2 regions of the Pedococcus sp. P2_E4 genome follow, and region 1 is predicted to be linked to the other one. Evidence: riboswitches for the same ligand, from Rfam matches in the RefSeq annotation. Region 1 holds a riboswitch; the other holds the start of a gene.
What was found. A riboswitch is a leader RNA that binds a small molecule or an ion and turns the genes downstream of it on or off. The one in region 1 is predicted to bind S-adenosylmethionine.
Positions count from the first base shown of each region.

Region 1 (8,904 bases):
GCTCGACGATCCCGTGCCCACCGGGCACGGGATCGTTTTTGTTCCAGCGCTTTCCACAGGGGCCATCGGCGCGCTGGCCACGCATCCACAGATCGGCGACGAGCCCTCGATGTGGCGTGACGGTCTCCCGGATCGTGTTGTGCATGAACACGATTCGACTCGGCAGCGCCGCTGAGCTGCTCGCAACCCTGCCCTACCAACTGGGCTACCACCCTCGCGACAGCATGGTCGTGGTCGAGCTCAAGGCACGCCGCCTCGGGCTGGTGGAGCGCATCGACCTGCCACCTCCGGCCCATGCGGCCGAGGCCGCCGCCCTGCTCGTCGAGCCGATGGTCCGCCACGGGGCCACCGCGGTCATCCTGATCGGCTACGAGACGCAGGTCGACGCTGCCGGGCCGCTGGTCGACGAGGTGCGCTGGGCGCTGGCCCGCGACGGGATCGCGGTCGTCGACACGCTGCTGGTGCGTGACGGCCGCTACTACAGCCTCGACTGCGATGCGGGGTGCTGCCCCGTCGAGGGTGCGCCCCTGCCAGACCCGTCACGGGTGTCCGCCGTCGCGGACCTCGTCGCCCAGGGGCGTGGCGTGCTGCCCGGTCGGGAGTCCGTGGTCGAGCTCGTGGCCGCCACACCACCGCTGTCCGAACGCGTTGATGCCGCGATCGCAGCGCTGGACCGCGGGCCTGCATCCGGCACGCAGGTGCGCCATGCAGGTGCGGCGTTCGGCCTGGGGCCGCCGGCTCCGTCGGGGGCGACCGAGCACGTCGACCAGAGCCGCATGGCCCGACGGCGGCATGCCCTCTCGCTCTGGGCCGTCGTGGGGGACCGGGCCGAGGCGACGACGACGCAGGACTTCCTGACGCCGGAGCAGGTGGCGGACCTCGTGGTGAGCCTGCGTGACCGCAGTCTGCGCGACATCCTCATCGCCTGGTGGTGTCCGGGGTCCCTCGCGCTGGAGGCGTTTCCCGGCGAGCTGGTCGACGAGGTGCGCGCTGCGTTTGCGGACGATCGCGGCCCGCGGCCCTTCCTCGTCCCGAGGCTGGCGTGGCTCGCGCGGGCCGTCGGCGACGAGCACGCCGCGCCGGTGCTGACCGTCCTCGCGAACGTCGCCCTGCACGGGGGCGACGGCACGCTCGCACGGGTCGCCCTCGACCGCGCGCTCGAGCAGAGTCCCGGCTACACGCTCGCCCGGCTCCTCGCGCGGATGCTCGACCTGGGGATCCGTCCGGACGACGTCCCCACCGACAGCTCGGCAGGCGACGACGGTCCCGAGGAGGTGGTGCCACTTCGGTCCGCCTGAGCTCGCGCCGCGGGGGACTCCTGTCCAGGCAGTCCAGTTGCCGGACGCAGGCTCGCGGGCAGCCCTCGACTCGTATCATGGGCTGAGGTCATGAGTTCCAGCGACAAGCCCCGGCTCGCTGGGCGGCAACCCTCCTCGCGGTGGGGTGCCCCGGGTGATGACACGGCCGGTCTGGGCGGCATGGATCCAGGCGGCAAGCGCGATGCCTCAGGAGACCTTCTGATGACGACCACCTCTCGTCCGCCGACCAGCAGCGGTGCGTGGCGTGATGACGACCCCGTGGGGGGACGGCAGTTCCTCGATCTCGGCGCGGTCGAGCTCGAGCGTGGCGGGGTGCTGCCGGGGGTGCGGCTGGCGTACGAGACGTGGGGCGAGCTGAACGCCGCCGCGGACAACGCGATCCTCGTCGAGCACGCCCTCACCGGCGACAGCCACGTCGTGGGCGAGGCCGGCCCCGGTCACCCGACGCCCGGGTGGTGGGACGGCCTGATCGGGCCGGGGCGTGCCCTCGACACCGAGCAGTACTTCGTGGTGGCCGCCAACGTCCTCGGGGGCTGTCAAGGCAGCACCGGCCCGTCGTCCAGTGCGCCCGACGGGACGCCGTGGGGGAGCCGGTTCCCGTTCATCACGGTGCGGGACCAGGTGCAGACCGAGGCGCTGCTCGCCGACGCCCTCGGCATCGCGCGGTGGCGGCTGGTCCTGGGTGGCTCGATGGGCGGGATGCGCGCCCTCGAGTGGGCCGTGACCCACCCCGCGCGCGTGGAGTGCGCGCTGGTCCTCGCGTCCACCGCATACGCCACTGCCGAGCAGATCGGCTGGTGCCAGGCCCAGCTGCTCGCCCTGCGCGGCGACCCCCACTTCCACGGGGGCGACTACTACGACGCCGAGTCCGGACCCGACGCGGGGCTGGGCATCGCCCGTCGCATCGCGCACGTGACCTACCGCAGCGAGCTCGAGCTCCACGAGCGGTTCGGGCGGCACGCCCAGGGCGAGGAGGACCCCCTGGGCGGCGGCGGACGGTACGCCGTCGAGTCCTACCTCGACCACCACGCCGGCAAGCTGGCTGGGCGCTTCGACGCCAACTCCTACATCGTCCTCACCGAGGCGATGAACTCCCACGACGTCGGCAGGGGCAGGGGAGGCGTGCCGGCCGCACTACGCCGAGTCACGGGCGACCTCGTCGTGGTGGCGGTCGACTCCGACCGTCTCTACCCGCCGCGGCTGTCCCGCGAGATCGTGGACGCGGTGCCCGGTGCCCGGCTGCACACGGTCCACTCCGACTACGGCCACGACGGTTTCCTCATCGAGGTCGACCAAGTGGCTGGCCTCGTCGAGCAAGTGCTGCACCCGCCTGCCTGACGGGGTGATTTCCGGTAGCGTCAACCACGCGGCACAGGTCGCGGACACCCGAGCAGGCTCGGGTCAGGTCGACGAACGAGGAGGTTCAGGTGGCCATCGTTGTGGGGTACGTGCCGACGAAAGAGGGTCGCGCCGCTCTGCGTCGCGCCGCGGACGAGTCGCTGTTGCGCAAGTCCAAGCTGATCGTCATCAACTCCCAGCGCGGGGGCCGCGACTACGACGGTGCCGAGGCGGAGCGGTTCGAGACCGAGCTCAACCGCATCCAGGGTGAGCTCGACGAGGTCGGCATCGAGCACGAGGTCCGCCAGCTGGTGCGCGGCAACGAGCCCGCCGAGGACCTCATCGCCGTGGCCGAGGAGGAGTCGGCCGACTTCATCGTCATCGGGCTGCGCCGTCGCACGCCGGTCGGCAAGCTGATCCTGGGCAGCAACGCCCAGCGCATCCTGCTCGACGCGTCCTGCCCGGTCCTGGCGGTCAAGGCCGACAGCTGACCCACCGCGCCGCTCGAATTCACGGCTCGATGCGGGGATTGCCGGGTTCTCGTTTTACAATGTCTCCTACGAGGTCTGGAAGCGCCCCCACGCCAACCGTCCTCGCGAATACTTCCGCCCCCTCACGCGTTGAACTGGCATAGGTTCCCCATGCCCGCGATCGTGTGCGCCGTGCCGCGAATCCGCGACGAAAGGTAGTCCGTGTCGCCTGTGTCAAAGAAGGCTGCGACCCCCGCAGGATCGTCGGCCTCATCCCTCCCGACCGAGTTCAGCCACCCCGCCCTCCAGAAGCTCATGAAGCAGGGTCGTACCAACGGCTCGGTCGACAGTGCGCAGCTCAAGGCCGCGCTCGAGGGTGCCCAGGTCGCTCCCAAGCGGATGAAGGCCGTGCTGCGCTCGCTCGACGAGCAGGGCATCCACGTGACCCTCGACACGGCCACGGCGACCCGTGCGGTGGCTGCCACCAGCACCCGCAAGACCGCCACCGCCAGCGCCAAGAAGGCCGCCGCGAAGACTGCCACCAAGACGGCCACCCCCAAGGCGACGGCCGCCAAGCCCACCGCCAAGGCAGCTGCGTCCAAGACCACCGCTTCCAAGGCCGACGGCGCCGCCAAGGCCACCACGACCAAGGCCGCCGCCCCGGCCACGAAGACGGCCGCGAAGAAGGCGACCACCACCAAGGCCGCAGCCAACGCGGCCGCCGCCGATGCGGACGCCTCCGCACCCAAGGCCACCAAGGCCGCCGCGAAGAAGGCCGCCACGAGCAAGGCCACCGCCGCTGACGCGCCCGGGGCCGGCGACGCCGTCGACGACGAGGCAGAGGACGCCGAGCCGACCGAGGTCGTCGAGTCCGAGCTCGAAGAGGTCGACGTCGAGGCCGAGGACTCCGAGGACGACGCCAAGAAGTCCGACGACGAGGACGAGGGCTCCGGCTTCGTCCTGCGCGACGACGACGAGGAGGACGCCCCGGTCCAGCAGGTCGTGACCGCCGGCGCCACCGCCGACCCGGTCAAGGACTACCTCAAGCAGATCGGCAAGGTCGCCCTGCTCAACGCCGAGCAGGAGGTCGAGCTCGCCAAGCGCATCGAGGCGGGCCTGTTCGCCGAGGAGCGGCTCAACTCCGGCGACAAGATCGAGATGAAGCTCAAGCGCGAGCTCTGGTGGATCGCCCAGGACGGCAAGAAGGCCAAGAACCACCTGCTCGAGGCCAACCTGCGTCTCGTGGTCTCCCTGGCCAAGCGTTACACCGGTCGCGGCATGCTGTTCCTCGACCTGATCCAGGAGGGCAACCTCGGACTCATCCGTGCGGTCGAGAAGTTCGACTACACCAAGGGCTACAAGTTCTCGACCTATGCGACGTGGTGGATCCGTCAGGCGATCACCCGCGCGATGGCGGACCAGGCCCGCACCATCCGCATCCCCGTGCACATGGTCGAGGTCATCAACAAGCTGGCCCGCGTCCAGCGCCAGATGCTGCAGGACCTCGGGCGCGAGCCCACCCCGGAGGAGCTCGCCAAGGAGCTCGACATGACCCCTGAGAAGGTCGTCGAGGTCCAGAAGTACGGCCGTGAGCCCATCTCCCTGCACACCCCGCTCGGCGAGGACGGTGACAGCGAGTTCGGTGACCTCATCGAGGACTCCGAGGCCGTGGTGCCGGCCGACGCGGTGAGCTTCACGCTGCTGCAGGAGCAGCTGCACTCGGTCCTCGACACGCTCTCCGAGCGCGAGGCCGGCGTGGTGTCGATGCGCTTCGGCCTGACCGACGGACAGCCCAAGACGCTCGACGAGATCGGCAAGGTCTATGGCGTGACCCGCGAGCGGATCCGCCAGATCGAGTCCAAGACCATGAGCAAGCTGCGGCACCCCTCGCGCAGCCAGGTGCTGCGCGACTACCTCGACTGACCTACGGCCGGTCGACCGGCACGCGACACGAGGAAGGGCCCCGAGACCTCTCGGGGCCCTTCCTCGTGTCCGCACGGCGCGCGGGCGGCACCTTCGTGTCCCGCACCGTCGGGTGCCGTCGGGTGCCGTCGGGTTTGGACCGTCGGGTCAGGCCCGCGGTCAGCGACCGCGGCCGTCGCGACGCTGCTCGCGGCGTTCGTCGAGTCGGTCCTGCAGGCGCTCCCACGGCTGGCGCAGGGCGCGCCCCAGGGCGCCACGACGTTCGCGCCACTCCGTGACGCCCTCGGCCGGCCACCACGTCGCCCGGAGCCGGTCCTTGCGGCGCCGCACACCCGACACCGCCTTGACCACCAGCTGGGTCTCCTCGCGGATGTCGGTGACCGTCGTGCCGGGCCGGGCATAGCGGGAGCGTTCCACGCCGTCGACGATGCGGCCGAGGGCCTGGTTCTGCTCGCCCTCGAGGTAGGCCTCGCGTTGGAAGAACCGGCCCGCCTGCCGTGGCGTGCTGCCCCGCGGCGGTATGACGCCGAGGTCGCCGATGCGCTCCACCATGGCCTGCCACTCCACCTCGACCCGGCGCGCGTCGTCGGGCGCCTCGCGCAGGCGACGCCGCAGGCGGCTGCGGGCCGCCAGGGGGACGGCGAGAGCGCCCATCAAGCCCACCAGCAGACCCAGCGCCAGCCACACGAGCGTGGTGCGGGTCTGGGGGCCGAGGTACCGGTCGAACAGGGACCGGTCGCCAGTGCCGGTGATGGCGCCCGCCGAGCCCGGGTCGTTGGCGCCGTCCCGGCTGGACCTCGTGGGCGTGCTGGTGGCGCCACCCGTCGACGTCGCCGTCTCGGAGTCGGATCCCGGAGTCGTCGGCGGCAGCGAGTACCCGGGGGCGATGGTGTTCTGCGTGCCGGACGGCGTCGGCTCGAAGCGCAGCCACCCCACCCCCTGGAAGTACAGCTCGGGCCACGCGTGGGCGTCGGAGGCCCGCACGGTGTAGCTGCCCTGGAGGAGGCTGCCCGGCAGGAAGCCGATCGCCAACCGTGCGGGGATGTCGGCGGCCCGGGCGAGCATCACCATGGCCGTGGCGAACTGCACGCAGTAGCCGACCTTCGTGCGCAGGAACAGCGAGATCGCGTCGGGCCGCTCGGCCTGTCCGAACTCGTTGGTCACGGTGTCGGGCAGCTGGAGGGAGTAGGAGAAGCCGCCGTCGGTCCGCAGGTACTTCTGGATGGCGCGGGCCGCCTCGATCCGATTGGCGTCCGTGGGGACGACCGTCGACACCGTCTCCGTGAGCAGCCGGGAGGACGCCGGGTCGACGAGCAGGTCCTCGCTGCGGACGCCGGCGGAGCCGCTGGCGACGGCCTGGTTGAGGGCCGCCTCCGAGGGGCGCAGCTGCAGGTAGCTGAACGAGTAGGTGCTCGCGGCCCGGTTGACCATGGCCACCGAGGTCTTGGCGTCGACCCCCCACGGCACGCGGTCGAGGTCACCCGAGACGACAGGGGTGGGGGCGGCGATCTGAGGTGCCTCGAGGCGGGAGTCGTCCACCGAGATGCGGTAGGTCTCGCGGGGCACGCTCGCGTCGAGGTCGGGCGGCAGGGGCACCGAGGTCCGCCGGCCGTAGGCGACGTCGGGACGGGTCGGCGTCCACTGGTCGTTGGCGTAGTTCTCGAGCACGGTGACCCGCAGCGGGGTCAGCGTCGGAGCGTTGGTGGTGTAGGTGAGGACGGGTGACTTGGACGGGTTGGACAGGCTCTTCTGCAGGTCCAGCGTGGTCTTCAGCCCGATCTGGCCGTCGCTGAACCCCGTGGCGTTGGCCGACCGACCCAGGCCGTCGATGAGGAACCGCGTGGGGAAGTGGGGGATCACCACGGGCAGCACGAGGGCCGTGACCAGACCGGCGACCCCGAGGGTGCGGCCCACGGCGGCATAGCCGTACGCGCCGTCGCGGTCGTCGTTCGCACGTCGGCCCGTGACGTTCATCGGCACCGTGGTGCTCCACCGTCGCAACGAGGCGATGCCCTGTCGGCCCAGCATGAGCATCCAGATCCCAGCGGCGGCGACGAAGTACACCGGGGGCAGCGATGAGCCGCTGTTGCTCGCCGACAGCAGGAAGGCGGTCAGCAGTGGCAGTCCCGCCATGGCGGGGGAGCGGCGCATCACGGCGAGGTGGTCGACGATGATGGCAGCGATCGCGATCGCCAGCCCGATGCCGAGGATGACACCGCGGCCGGTCGGGGCCGGCGCGGAGTAGTTCTGGATGGTCTGGCGAGCGTCGTAGAGCAGGAAGTTGAACGTCCGGAGCATGTCGTACGTGGGCAGCCCGTGCCACAGGTGACCTCTGCCGTAGAGGCCTCCCGAGGCCAGCACGACCCCGGTCAGCTGGGCGAGCACGACGAGCACCCAGCTCGTGGTCACCAGTCGCGCGAGCATCCCGCAGACCACCACGACGGCGATGATCGCCAGGGTCGGGCGAACCCACGTGGTGGGGGTGAAGAGGGTCGAGACCGGCCACGCCACGACGGCGGTCGCCAGACCGGCCAGGAGCGACTCCGGGACCCGAGCGCGGCTCATGCCACACCCACCCGGTGACCCGTGCCGGACAGGACCGCCCAGACAGCGTCAATGGTGTCGCCGGCCCCGACCACGGTGACGGTCCAGCCCGCACCGCGCAGGACCGGCACGCAGGGCAGTTCCTTGGTGCTGTGGCCGGGTCGGCGCCGGGTGGCGGTGAAGCCGTCCGGGTCGAGCACGATCGCCAGCGCCACGCCGCCCGGCTGGCGCAGCGAGGCGACCCGCCTGGCGACCTCCTCGTCGAGGTCGGTGACGACGGCCAGGACGAGGCCGCCCGAGGCCGTGACGGGGTGGGTGGACTGCAGGACGTCGGCGAACTGGTCGTCCGTGCCCGGCTCGGCCATCGCGAGGATGTCGAGCAACGGGTCGAGCTCCATCGCCATGGCCGTCTGGCTCTCCTCGGCGGACTCGTCGCAGACGAGGTGCACGGCATACCCCTGCTCGATGAGGTGGGCGGCCACGGAGGCGCACGCCGTGACGGCCCACTCGAACGAGCCCGAGCTGCCGGAGCCGGTGTGCCCGCGAGCCCGCGAGTCGAGGACGATCGCCGCGCGGCGACGCGCTGGGCGGTCCTCCTGGCGGACCATGAGGTCGCCGGTCTTGGCGGTGGCCGGCCAGTGGATGCGGCGCAGGTCGTCACCGTCGCGGTAGGCGCGGATCGACACGTCGTCCTCGCCGTGCAGGGCGACCATGTGGGGGATGGCGCCCTCGGCGCCGACGCCACTGCCCGGCGGACGGGCGCCGCCCAGCGGGACGATCTTGGGCAGGACCAGGACGTCGCTCGAGCCGGAGATGGCCGCGACGCGGGTGCTCAGCCCGAACGGGTCACGCAACCGGACACCCAGCGGGCCGAGGCGGTGCCGCCCGCGGACGTGCGAGCGCACCTGGTAGTGCACCTCCTGGCGGTCGCCGCGCCGCAGCCGGGGCACGACGAACCGTGGCCGGTCGCCGAGGGCGTAGTCGAGCTGTTCCTCGGCCATGAGCAACGGGCTCGTGCCACCGCCGGCGTTCTCGATGCTCAGCGTGACCAGCGACTGCTGGTCGACCTGGATGCGCCCGGGCACTGCGGTGCGTTCGAGTGAGAAGCGCAGGTCGTGACGCCGCATCAGCGCGCCGCTGAGCAGGGGGAGCGCGACGAGGAGCACGCCGATGCGGGTCAGGTCGGTGAAGCCGAGCCCGATGCCGCACAGCACCAGGGTGAGCCCCGCCGCGACGAACGCACGCCCGCGGGTGGTGAGGAGGTCTCGAAGCCTGCGCACGGGCCTGCCTCAGCGTCCGGAGGCCGGGAC
Region 1 covers NZ_JBFUEO010000038.1:16,027-24,930, forward strand. Annotated here, with positions in the region: gene AC1DV7_RS15040 (DUF4192 domain-containing protein) at 144-1,298, shown strand; SAM riboswitch class IV at 1,385-1,504, shown strand; gene metX (homoserine O-acetyltransferase MetX) at 1,521-2,657, shown strand; gene AC1DV7_RS15050 (universal stress protein) at 2,747-3,148, shown strand; gene AC1DV7_RS15055 (RNA polymerase sigma factor) at 3,359-5,050, shown strand; gene AC1DV7_RS15060 (transglutaminase TgpA family protein) at 5,210-7,615, opposite strand; gene AC1DV7_RS15065 (DUF58 domain-containing protein) at 7,612-8,874, opposite strand; gene AC1DV7_RS15070 (AAA family ATPase) at 8,884-8,904, opposite strand, start outside.

Region 2 (8,904 bases), on a different contig from region 1:
CGTGAGCTGCAGGATGGCGCCGCCGAGGGTGGGTGCCAGCACCGGGGCGAGGCCCATGACGAGCATCAGGCGGGACAGCATGGTGGCCGCAGCCGTGCCGGAGAAGAGGTCGCGGACCATGGCCATCGCCACGACTGCCACTGCAGCGTTGCCCAGGCCCTGGATCGCGCGGCCGACGGTGAGCAACTCGATGGTCGGCGCGAAGGCGCAGAAGACCGAGGCGGCGATGTGCAGAGCCAACCCGGCGATGAGCGGGCGACGTCGGCCAATGGCGTCCGCGAGCGGTCCGACGAGCAGCTGGCCGAGGCCCATCCCGAGCAGGATGCCGGTGAGGGTGCCCTGCACCGCGGACTCCGAGGCGGCCAGGTCACGGGTGATCGACGGCAGCGCCGGCAGGTAGGTGTCGATGGTCAGCGGCCCGATGGCGATGAGCGCACCGAGCACGAGGACGAAGCGCACGTACGACCGACCCGTCGGTGCCACGGGCGCGGAGTCACGCGCCGGGGAACGAAGGGCAGGAACGGCAGGAGTGGCAGGAATCGTCTCGGGGGCGGCAGTCACGTTGGCGCAACGACGAGAGACCCGGGATCCATTCCGGCCCGTGCCCCTCGTCTTGGAAACTCTACGAACACAAGGCCACGGCCCTCGCCGAGTCCGTGCCGGTCAGCTCACGTCCGTGCGGGCCAGCTCAGTCCCTGCCGGTCAGCTCCCAGGCGTCCTGCGAGACCTCTTCCTGCTCGTACCCCGCCAGGCCGCGCGCGACGGGGTCGTTCGCGTACCGCGGGTCGGCGCCCACGGCATACCCACCGGTCCGCACCTCGTCGGTGTGGTCGGTGGAGTCGTCGGTGACCAGGGCCGCGCCGTCGAAGACCGGCTCCTCGGCCGGGACGCCCGGCACCTCGTCGCCGCGCATCAGCGCCAGCGTCATCGGCAGGTCGTCGGGCTTGACGAGGACGTCGCGGGCCTTGGAGCCCTCGGAGGGACCGACGACACCACGCGACTCGAGCAGGTCCATGAGCCGGCCCGCCTTGGCGAAGCCCACCCGCAGCTTGCGCTGCAGCATCGACGTCGACCCGAACTGCGTCGTGACCACGAGCTCGGTGGCCTGCAGCAGCAGGTCGAGGTCGTCGCCGATGTCGTCGTCGATCTGCTTCTTGGCCGCGACGACCGTCACGTCGTCGCGGTAGTTCGGCTTGAGCTGCTCGGTGACGTGCTTGACCACCTGCTGGATCTCGGACTCCGTGACCCAGGCGCCCTGGACGCGCATGGTCTTGGAGGCGCCCATGGGCAGGAACAGCGCGTCGCCCTGGCCGATAAGCTTCTCGGCTCCGGGCTGGTCGAGGACGACCCGGCTGTCGGCGAGGGACGAGGTCGCGAAGGCCATGCGCGACGGCACGTTGGCCTTGATGAGGCCGGTGACGACGTCGACGGAGGGGCGCTGGGTGGCCAGCACGAGGTGGATGCCCGCCGCGCGCGCGAGCTGGGTGATGCGGACGATCGACTCCTCGACGTCGCGCGGGGCCACCATCATGAGGTCGGCCAGCTCGTCGACGATCACGAGCAGGTACGGGTAGGGGTGGATCTGCCGCTCGGACCCCGGGAGCGGCTTGACCTTGCCGGCCTTGACGGCCTTGTTGAAGTCGTCGACGTGCTTGAACCCGAACTGGGCCAGGTCGTCGTAGCGGGTGTCCATCTCGCGCACGACCCACTGCAGCGCCTCGGCGGCCTTCTTGGGGTTCGTGATGATCGGGGTGATCAGGTGCGGGATCCCCTCGTATGCGGTGAGCTCCACCCGCTTCGGGTCCACGAGGACCATGCGGACCTCGTCGGGCGTGGAGCGCATCAGGATCGAGGTGATCATCGAGTTCACGAAGCTGGACTTGCCGGCGCCGGTGGCTCCCGCCACGAGCAGGTGCGGCATCTTGGCGAGGTTGGCGATGACGTAGCCACCCTCGACGTCCTTGCCGACTCCCATGACCATCGGGTGGTCGTTGCCGCGAGCGGCCTGGCTGCGCAGCACGTCGCCGAGGCTGACCTTCTCGCGGTCGGCGTTCGGGATCTCGATGCCGATCGCCGACTTGCCGGGGATCGGGGACAGGATGCGGACATCGGCCGACGCCACGGCATACGCGATGTTCTTGGACAGCGCGGTGACGCGCTCCACCTTGATGCCGGGGCCCAGCTCGACCTCGTAGCGGGTCACCGTCGGGCCGCGCGAGAAGCCGGTCACCTGGGCGTCGATGTCGAACTGGTCGAGCACCTGCGTGAGCGACTCGACGACGCGGTCGTTGGCGGCGCTGCGGGTCTTGTGCGGCGAGCCGGGCTCGAGGAGTGCGTTGTCGGGCAGCGTGTAGGTGATGTCGCCGGCGAGCGCCAGCTGCTCCACCCGTTGCGGCAGCGGGGTCGTCGGCGGCGCCTCGAGGGCGGCCTTGACCTCGATCTTGGGGGTCCGGCCGGCTGGTGCGTCGGCGGCGCCGCCGGTCGCCCCCGGTGCGAGGACCCCGGGAGCGGTCGGGCGCTTCTCGCCCGGACGCAGCCTGCGCCCGTCAGGAGCGACCACGGCGGCCTGCTCGAAGGCCTCGTCGCCGTCCATCGGGCCCTCGGGCTCGATGACACGACGGCGGCGCTTGGGCTTGTCATCGACGGCGTCGGTGTCGTCGGCCTCGGGGGCGCCACGGTGCAGGAGGTGGTCGCGCAGCTCGGCGAGCCGCTGCGGGATCATGTGGACCGGGGTCGCGGTCATCACGAGCAGGCCGAACAGGCCCAGCATGAGCAGGATCGGGACGGTGCCGTAGACGGAGACCGCCGCCTCGATGGGGCTGGAGGCGAGGAAGCCGATGATCCCGCCACCGTCACGCATGCCGTCGGCGCCCTGCGGCGGCGTGGGGATGCCGGCGGCCACGTGGGCCAGGCCGGACGCGGCGAACGCGAGTGCCCCGAGACCGATGCCGATACGGGAGTTGGCGCCGTCGTCCTGGGGCGCGCGCAGCAGCCGGATGCCGAGGAAGAGCAGGGCCAGGGGCACGGCGTACGCGACCCGCCCGAAGGTGCCGGCGACGACCGCGTGGATGACGTCACCCACGGCACCGTCGAGCGCCCACCACTCGCGGGCCGCCACGACGATGGACAGGCCGATGAGGAAGAAGCCGACGCCGTCGCGGCGGTGCTCCGGCTCGAGGTCGCGGGCGCTGCTGCCGACCCGGCGCACGGCGCCGCCGGCGACGTGCGCCATGCCCATCCACGTCCCGCGCACGKCGCGCAGCGGCAGGGGCAGTCCCCCACCGGTGGTCTTGCCGCGGGCAGGGGACTTGCGGGGCGCGCTGGACCTGCGGTTGGCAGGCCGGGTCGCAGTGCTGCGTCGCGGGGCCTGACCTCCCGTGGAGCGCGTCGAGGTGGACGGACGTGTCGCCATGGTCGCAGGCTACGCGAAGGTCACTTCGGAAACACGCGTCACACGCGTTACAGGCACCAGGAATGTGCCCGGCAGGCACGGATCGCCCCGTCGCGACAGGTGGCCGTTATGTCCGCAGATCAGCCTCGGCCGAACGGTCGACGTGCCCGCGGAGATCGGCCATATCGCGCCCACACCCATTCTCCCGGAGGGACACGGGTGAAACGCTGAGCCTGCGTCTGGCGGGGCCTGCGCCGACGGTCACCACCATGGCCGTCGGCGCAGGCGCGCAGAAGGGGGATTCTCCGCGCGAAGACGCCTGGCGTCGGCGCCCCGTCAGACCTCCTCCAGGGCCGTCGGGCATCCCGGACATCTCAGATGCCGGGAAGGAGCGCCCGAGTGCTGGATCGGGGCGACGTCCCGCCGCTACCCTCGACGACAGGTCATGAGTGTCAGCGCGAAGCCCCGGCTTGCTGACCAGCAACCCTCCTCCGCGGTGGGGTGCTCCGGGTGACGACCGGGTCGCCTGCACGACGCAGGCGGCAAGCGCGGACTCGCGACCAACCGGCTCTCACGGTCTCGGGTCCCACCCGGACCAGGAGCTGCCCCACATGTCGATCGCCAGCACACCCCCGACGCCGTTTCGCCGCACGGCTCCCCTCGCCCACGCCAGGGCCCTGGGGGCTGACGGCCACCGCGACCACCTGCGTGCGGTCCCCGCGCCGGGCACGGCCCCCGCGCTGCCGCCCGTGGTGTCCGAGGCCCTGGCCGTCCCGACCCTGCACGGCACGGTCGACTACGCGAACTTCGACCACGCTGCCTCGACGCCGGCGCTCGTCGGGGTCAAGCGGGCGGTCGACACCGCCCTGCGCACGTACTCCTCGGTGCACCGGGGCAACGGCTACGCCTCGCGGGTGACGAGCGCGTGGTACGAGCAGGCTCGTGACGAGGTGCGCACCTTCGTCGGGGCGCGCGAGTCGGACGAGGTGGTCTTCACCCGCAACAGCACCGACTCGTTCAACCTGCTGGCACGCGCCCTCCCCCGCGACACGGCCGTGTTCGTCTTCGAGACCGAGCACCACGCGGCCCTGCTGCCCTGGCCCGCGGCTCGCACCCACCGCCTCCCGGTGCCGGGCAGCGTCCGTGACGCCGAGGCGATCCTGCGGGCGGCGTTGCGGCGCAACCACTCCCGCCACCGCCTGGTCGTCCTCGCCGGCGCCTCCAACGTCACGGGTGAGATCTGGCCGATCCGCCAGCTGGCTGCAGTCGCCCGCAAGGCAGGCGCGCGCGTCGTGCTCGACGCGGCGCAGTACGCCCCCCACCGCCCGGTCGACCTCGATGACCTCGGCGTCGACTACGTCGTCCTGTCCGGGCACAAGCTCTACGCGCCGTTCGGTGCCGGCGTGCTCGCCGGCCGTCGCGACTGGCTCGACGCTGCAGCGCCCTACCTCGCCGGTGGTGGCGCGACCCGCCTGGTGACCGAGCGCGGCGTGGTCTGGCAGGAGGGCGCGGCGCGTCACGAGGCCGGGAGCCCCAACGTCATCGGCGCCGTGGCCCTCGCGGCCGCCTGTCACGCCCTGCGCACCCACGCCGAGGCGATAGAGGCCCACGAGGCGAGCCTGGGCCGAGCCCTGCTCGACGGGCTGAGGGCCATCGACGGCGTGGAGACCTACTCGCTGTTCACGCCCGACCACGAGCGCGTGGCCGTGGCGACCTTCACCGTCGACGGCGTCGACTCCTCGCTCGTGTCCACCGTCCTGGCGGCCGAGCACGGGATCGGCGTGCGGGACGGCAAGTTCTGTGCGCACCTGTGCGTGGACGCGCTGCTCGAGACCGACCCGACCGACCCGTATGCCGAGGGGCCCGCGACGGCGGTCCGCGCCAGCGTGGGGCTCGCCACCACAGCGGCCCACGTCGAGCGGCTGCTCGCCGCCGTCGCGGACCTCGCGGCGCACGGGCCGGCGCACGACTACGAGCTCACCGCCGACGGCTGGGTCGTCGATGACGACCCCCGGGACGCCCTGCCGACTCGGCCCTGGTAGCCGGCGCGGGGCCAGCCCTCGCTCACCCACACCCGGCCACACGCCATACCGGCCCGGACACACAGGTCCGCCCCCGGGCGAACCGGAGGCGGACGGTGGATGGGACGTGGCTGGGCCCGGGCGATCAACGTCAGTCGATCAGTGGGCCCAGTTGTGACGGCCGTCGGTGGGCCGGGAGTCGGCGCCGAAGTACCACGCGGCGACGGGGAGGGCGATCAACAGAACCAGTGCGATGAAAGTAGCCATGGCAGTAATTGTGCGCGCAGTCGCATCCTGCCACTAGTGGCAAAGATGACCACGTTCGCATTTTTTCTGCCAGTCGATCCTCGGGGGTCACAGCGCCGGCTGACAGCGCGCCCTCAGGCCTGGATGACCACCGGGATGATCATCGGCCGACGGCGGATCTTGCCCCCCACCCAACTGCCGATCGCCCGGCGCATGACCTGCTCGAGCTGGTGGGAGTCGGTGACGCCCTTGCCCGTCGCCTCGGCGAGCGCCTGCTCGATCTTGGGCCGCACCTGGTTGAAGATCTCGTCGTCCTCGGCGAAGCCGCGGGCCTGGATCTCCGGACCTGCGGCGATCTTGCCGGTGGCGGAGTCCATCACGACGATGACCGAGATGAAGCCCTCGTCGCGCAGGATGCGGCGGTCCTTGAGCAGCGCCTCGTCGAACTCGCCCACGCTCGACCCGTCGACGTAGACGTAGCCGCACTCGACGTTGCCCACGATCGTGGCCACCCCGTCGACGAGGTCGACGACCACGCCGTCCTCGGCCAGCACGACCTGCTCGCGCGGCACGCCGGTCTGGACGGCCAGCTCGGCGTTGGCGACCAGGTGACGCCACTCGCCGTGCACCGGCATGACGTTGCGGGGCTTGACGATGTTGTAGCAGTAGAGGAGCTCGCCTGCGCTGGCGTGGCCCGACACGTGCACCTTGGCGTTGCCCTTGTGGACCACGGTGGCGCCGAGGCGCATGAGCCCGTTGATGACGCGGTAGACGGCGTTCTCGTTGCCCGGGATCAGCGACGACGCGAGGAGGACGGTGTCACCCTCGCCCACGTCGATCCGGTGCTCACGGTTGGCCATGCGCGACAGCGCGGCCATCGGCTCGCCCTGGGAACCCGTGCAGATGAGGACGACCTGGTCGTCCGGGAAGTTGTCGAGCTTCTTGACGTCGACGAGCACGCCGTCGGGCACGTGGAGGTAGCCGAGCTCGGCCGCGATCCCCATGTTGCGGACCATCGACCGCCCGACCATGGCGACCTTGCGGCCCGACTTCTCGGCGGCGTTCAGCACCTGCTGGACGCGGTGCACGTGGCTGGAGAAGCACGCCACGATGATGCGCCGCTGCGCGTCACGGAAGACCTTGTCGATCGCCGGGGCGATGTCCTTCTCGGGGGTCGTGAAGCCGGGCACCTCGGCGTTCGTCGAGTCCGTCATGAACAGGTCGACGCCCTCCTCGCCCAGCCGCGCGAACGCGCGCAGGTCGGTGAGGCGGCCGTCGAGCGGCAGCTGGTCCATCTTGAAGTCACCGGTGTGCAGGATCGTCCCGCCGGGCGTCCGCACGAAGACCGCGAGCGCATCCGGGATCGAGTGGTTGACCGCCACGAACTCGCAGTCGAACACGCCGAGCTTCTCGCGCATGCCCTCCTTGACCCCGAGGGTGTAGGGCGTGATCCGGTGCTCCTTGAGCTTGGCCTCGATCAGCGCCAGCGTCAGCATCGAGCCGACGACCGGGATGTCGCGCTTGAGCTTGAGGAGGTAGGGCACCGCCCCGATGTGGTCCTCGTGGCCGTGGGTCAGCACGATCGCCTGGATGTCGTCGAGGCGGTCCTCGAGGTACTCGAAGTCGGGCAGGATCAGGTCGACGCCGGGGTGGTGGTCCTCGGGGAACAGCACGCCGCAGTCGATGACCAGCAGCTGCCCGGCGTGCTCGAGGACGGCCATGTTGCGGCCCACCTCACCGAGACCGCCGAGGGCGATGATGCGGACGCCGTGGGGGGCGAGGGCGGGGGGCGAGCTGAGCTCGGGGTGAGGGTGACTCACAGGAGGTCGGACTCCTTCAGGCCGGAGCGGAGGATCTCCAGGTGCTCCGGCGGGGACTCGACGAGCGGCAGGCGCACCGTCGCGTGGTCGATGACGCCGAGCTCGACGAGCGCGGCCTTGGCCATGATGGCTCCCTGGGAGGTGCTCATGATGGCGTTGACGGCAGGGACCAGCCGTCGGTGGAGGTCACGGGCGGCGACGAGGTCGCCGCGGTCGACGGCAGCCAGCATCGCGGCATACTCGCGGCCGGCGACGTGGCCCACCACGCTGACCGTGCCGACGGCACCCAGGGCGAGCCAGGGCAGCGTCGTCGCGTCGTCGCCGGAGAAGTAGATGAGGTCCGTCGAGGCCATCACCTGCGTGGAGGCCCACGGGTCGCCCTTGGCGTCCTTGACGGCGACGATGGTGGGCACCTGCGCCAGCTCGCGCAGCGTCTCGGAGGTGAAGGGGATGCCGGTGCGGCCGGGGATGTCGTAGAGCATGACCGGCAGGTCGGTGGTGCCGGCCACGGCGCGGCAGTGGGCGACGAGCCCCGCCTGCGTGGGCTTGTTGTAGTAGGGGCTGACGAGCAGCAGCCCGGTGGCGCCGGCGTCGCGGGACCGCTGCGCCATCTCGACGCTGTGCGCCGTCGCGTTGGAGCCCACACCGGCAACCACGGCCACCGCGTCGCCGACCGTCTCGACCACGAGCCGCACCATCTCGATGCTCTCGTCGTCCGTGAGGGTCGCCGACTCGCCCGTCGTGCCGTTGACGACGATGCCGTCGTGCCCGGTGTCGACCAGGTGGGCGACGAGGCGACGGGCCGAGTCGAGGTCGAGGCTGCCGTCCGGTCGCATCGGGCTGACCATGGCGGTCAGGAGTCGGCCGAACGGGGACGCTGTGCTCATGCCCGCAGGCTATCGCCCTACGGCGCACTCCCCCGCGCCCGCTCACGGTGGGGTCCGGATTTTGGCGGGAAGGCGCCGCTCGGTGGCGCCCCCGGCACCCCCGCCCGGGGTATGCCGCCCGGTCCGGCACGCGGCGCGGGCTGCGGTTTTGGGCGACTCACCGGTTGCGTCGGTGGCCGGGGTTACGCTGCGTCCGTGCAGCAGTACCTCGACCTCCTCGACCACGTCATGACGACCGGCACGGACAAGTCCGACCGCACCGGCACGGGCACCCGCTCGGTGTTCGGCTACCAGATGCGGTTCGACCTCTCCGAGGGCTTCCCCGTCCTGACGACCAAGAAGCTCCACCTCAAGTCGATCATCGGCGAGCTGCTGTGGTTCCTGCGGGGCGACTCCAACGTGCGCTGGCTCCAGGAGCGCGGCATCACCATCTGGGACGAGTGGGCCGACGCGAACGGCGACCTCGGGCCGGTCTACGGCTACCAGTGGCGGTCCTGGCCCACGCCGGACGGCCGGCACGTCGACCAGATCGCCAAGGT
Region 2 covers NZ_JBFUEO010000016.1:10,279-19,182, reverse strand. Annotated here, with positions in the region: gene AC1DV7_RS09725 (multidrug effflux MFS transporter) at 1-483, opposite strand, end outside; gene AC1DV7_RS09720 (FtsK/SpoIIIE family DNA translocase) at 689-3,412, opposite strand; SAM riboswitch class IV at 3,833-3,946, shown strand; gene AC1DV7_RS09715 (aminotransferase class V-fold PLP-dependent enzyme) at 4,003-5,433, shown strand; gene AC1DV7_RS09710 (ribonuclease J) at 5,793-7,478, opposite strand; gene dapA (4-hydroxy-tetrahydrodipicolinate synthase) at 7,475-8,365, opposite strand; gene AC1DV7_RS09700 (thymidylate synthase) at 8,561-8,904, shown strand, end outside.
Region 2: it holds a riboswitch for S-adenosylmethionine, as region 1 does, so the genes downstream of both, AC1DV7_RS09715 (aminotransferase class V-fold PLP-dependent enzyme) here and metX (homoserine O-acetyltransferase MetX) in region 1, are expected to answer to the same signal.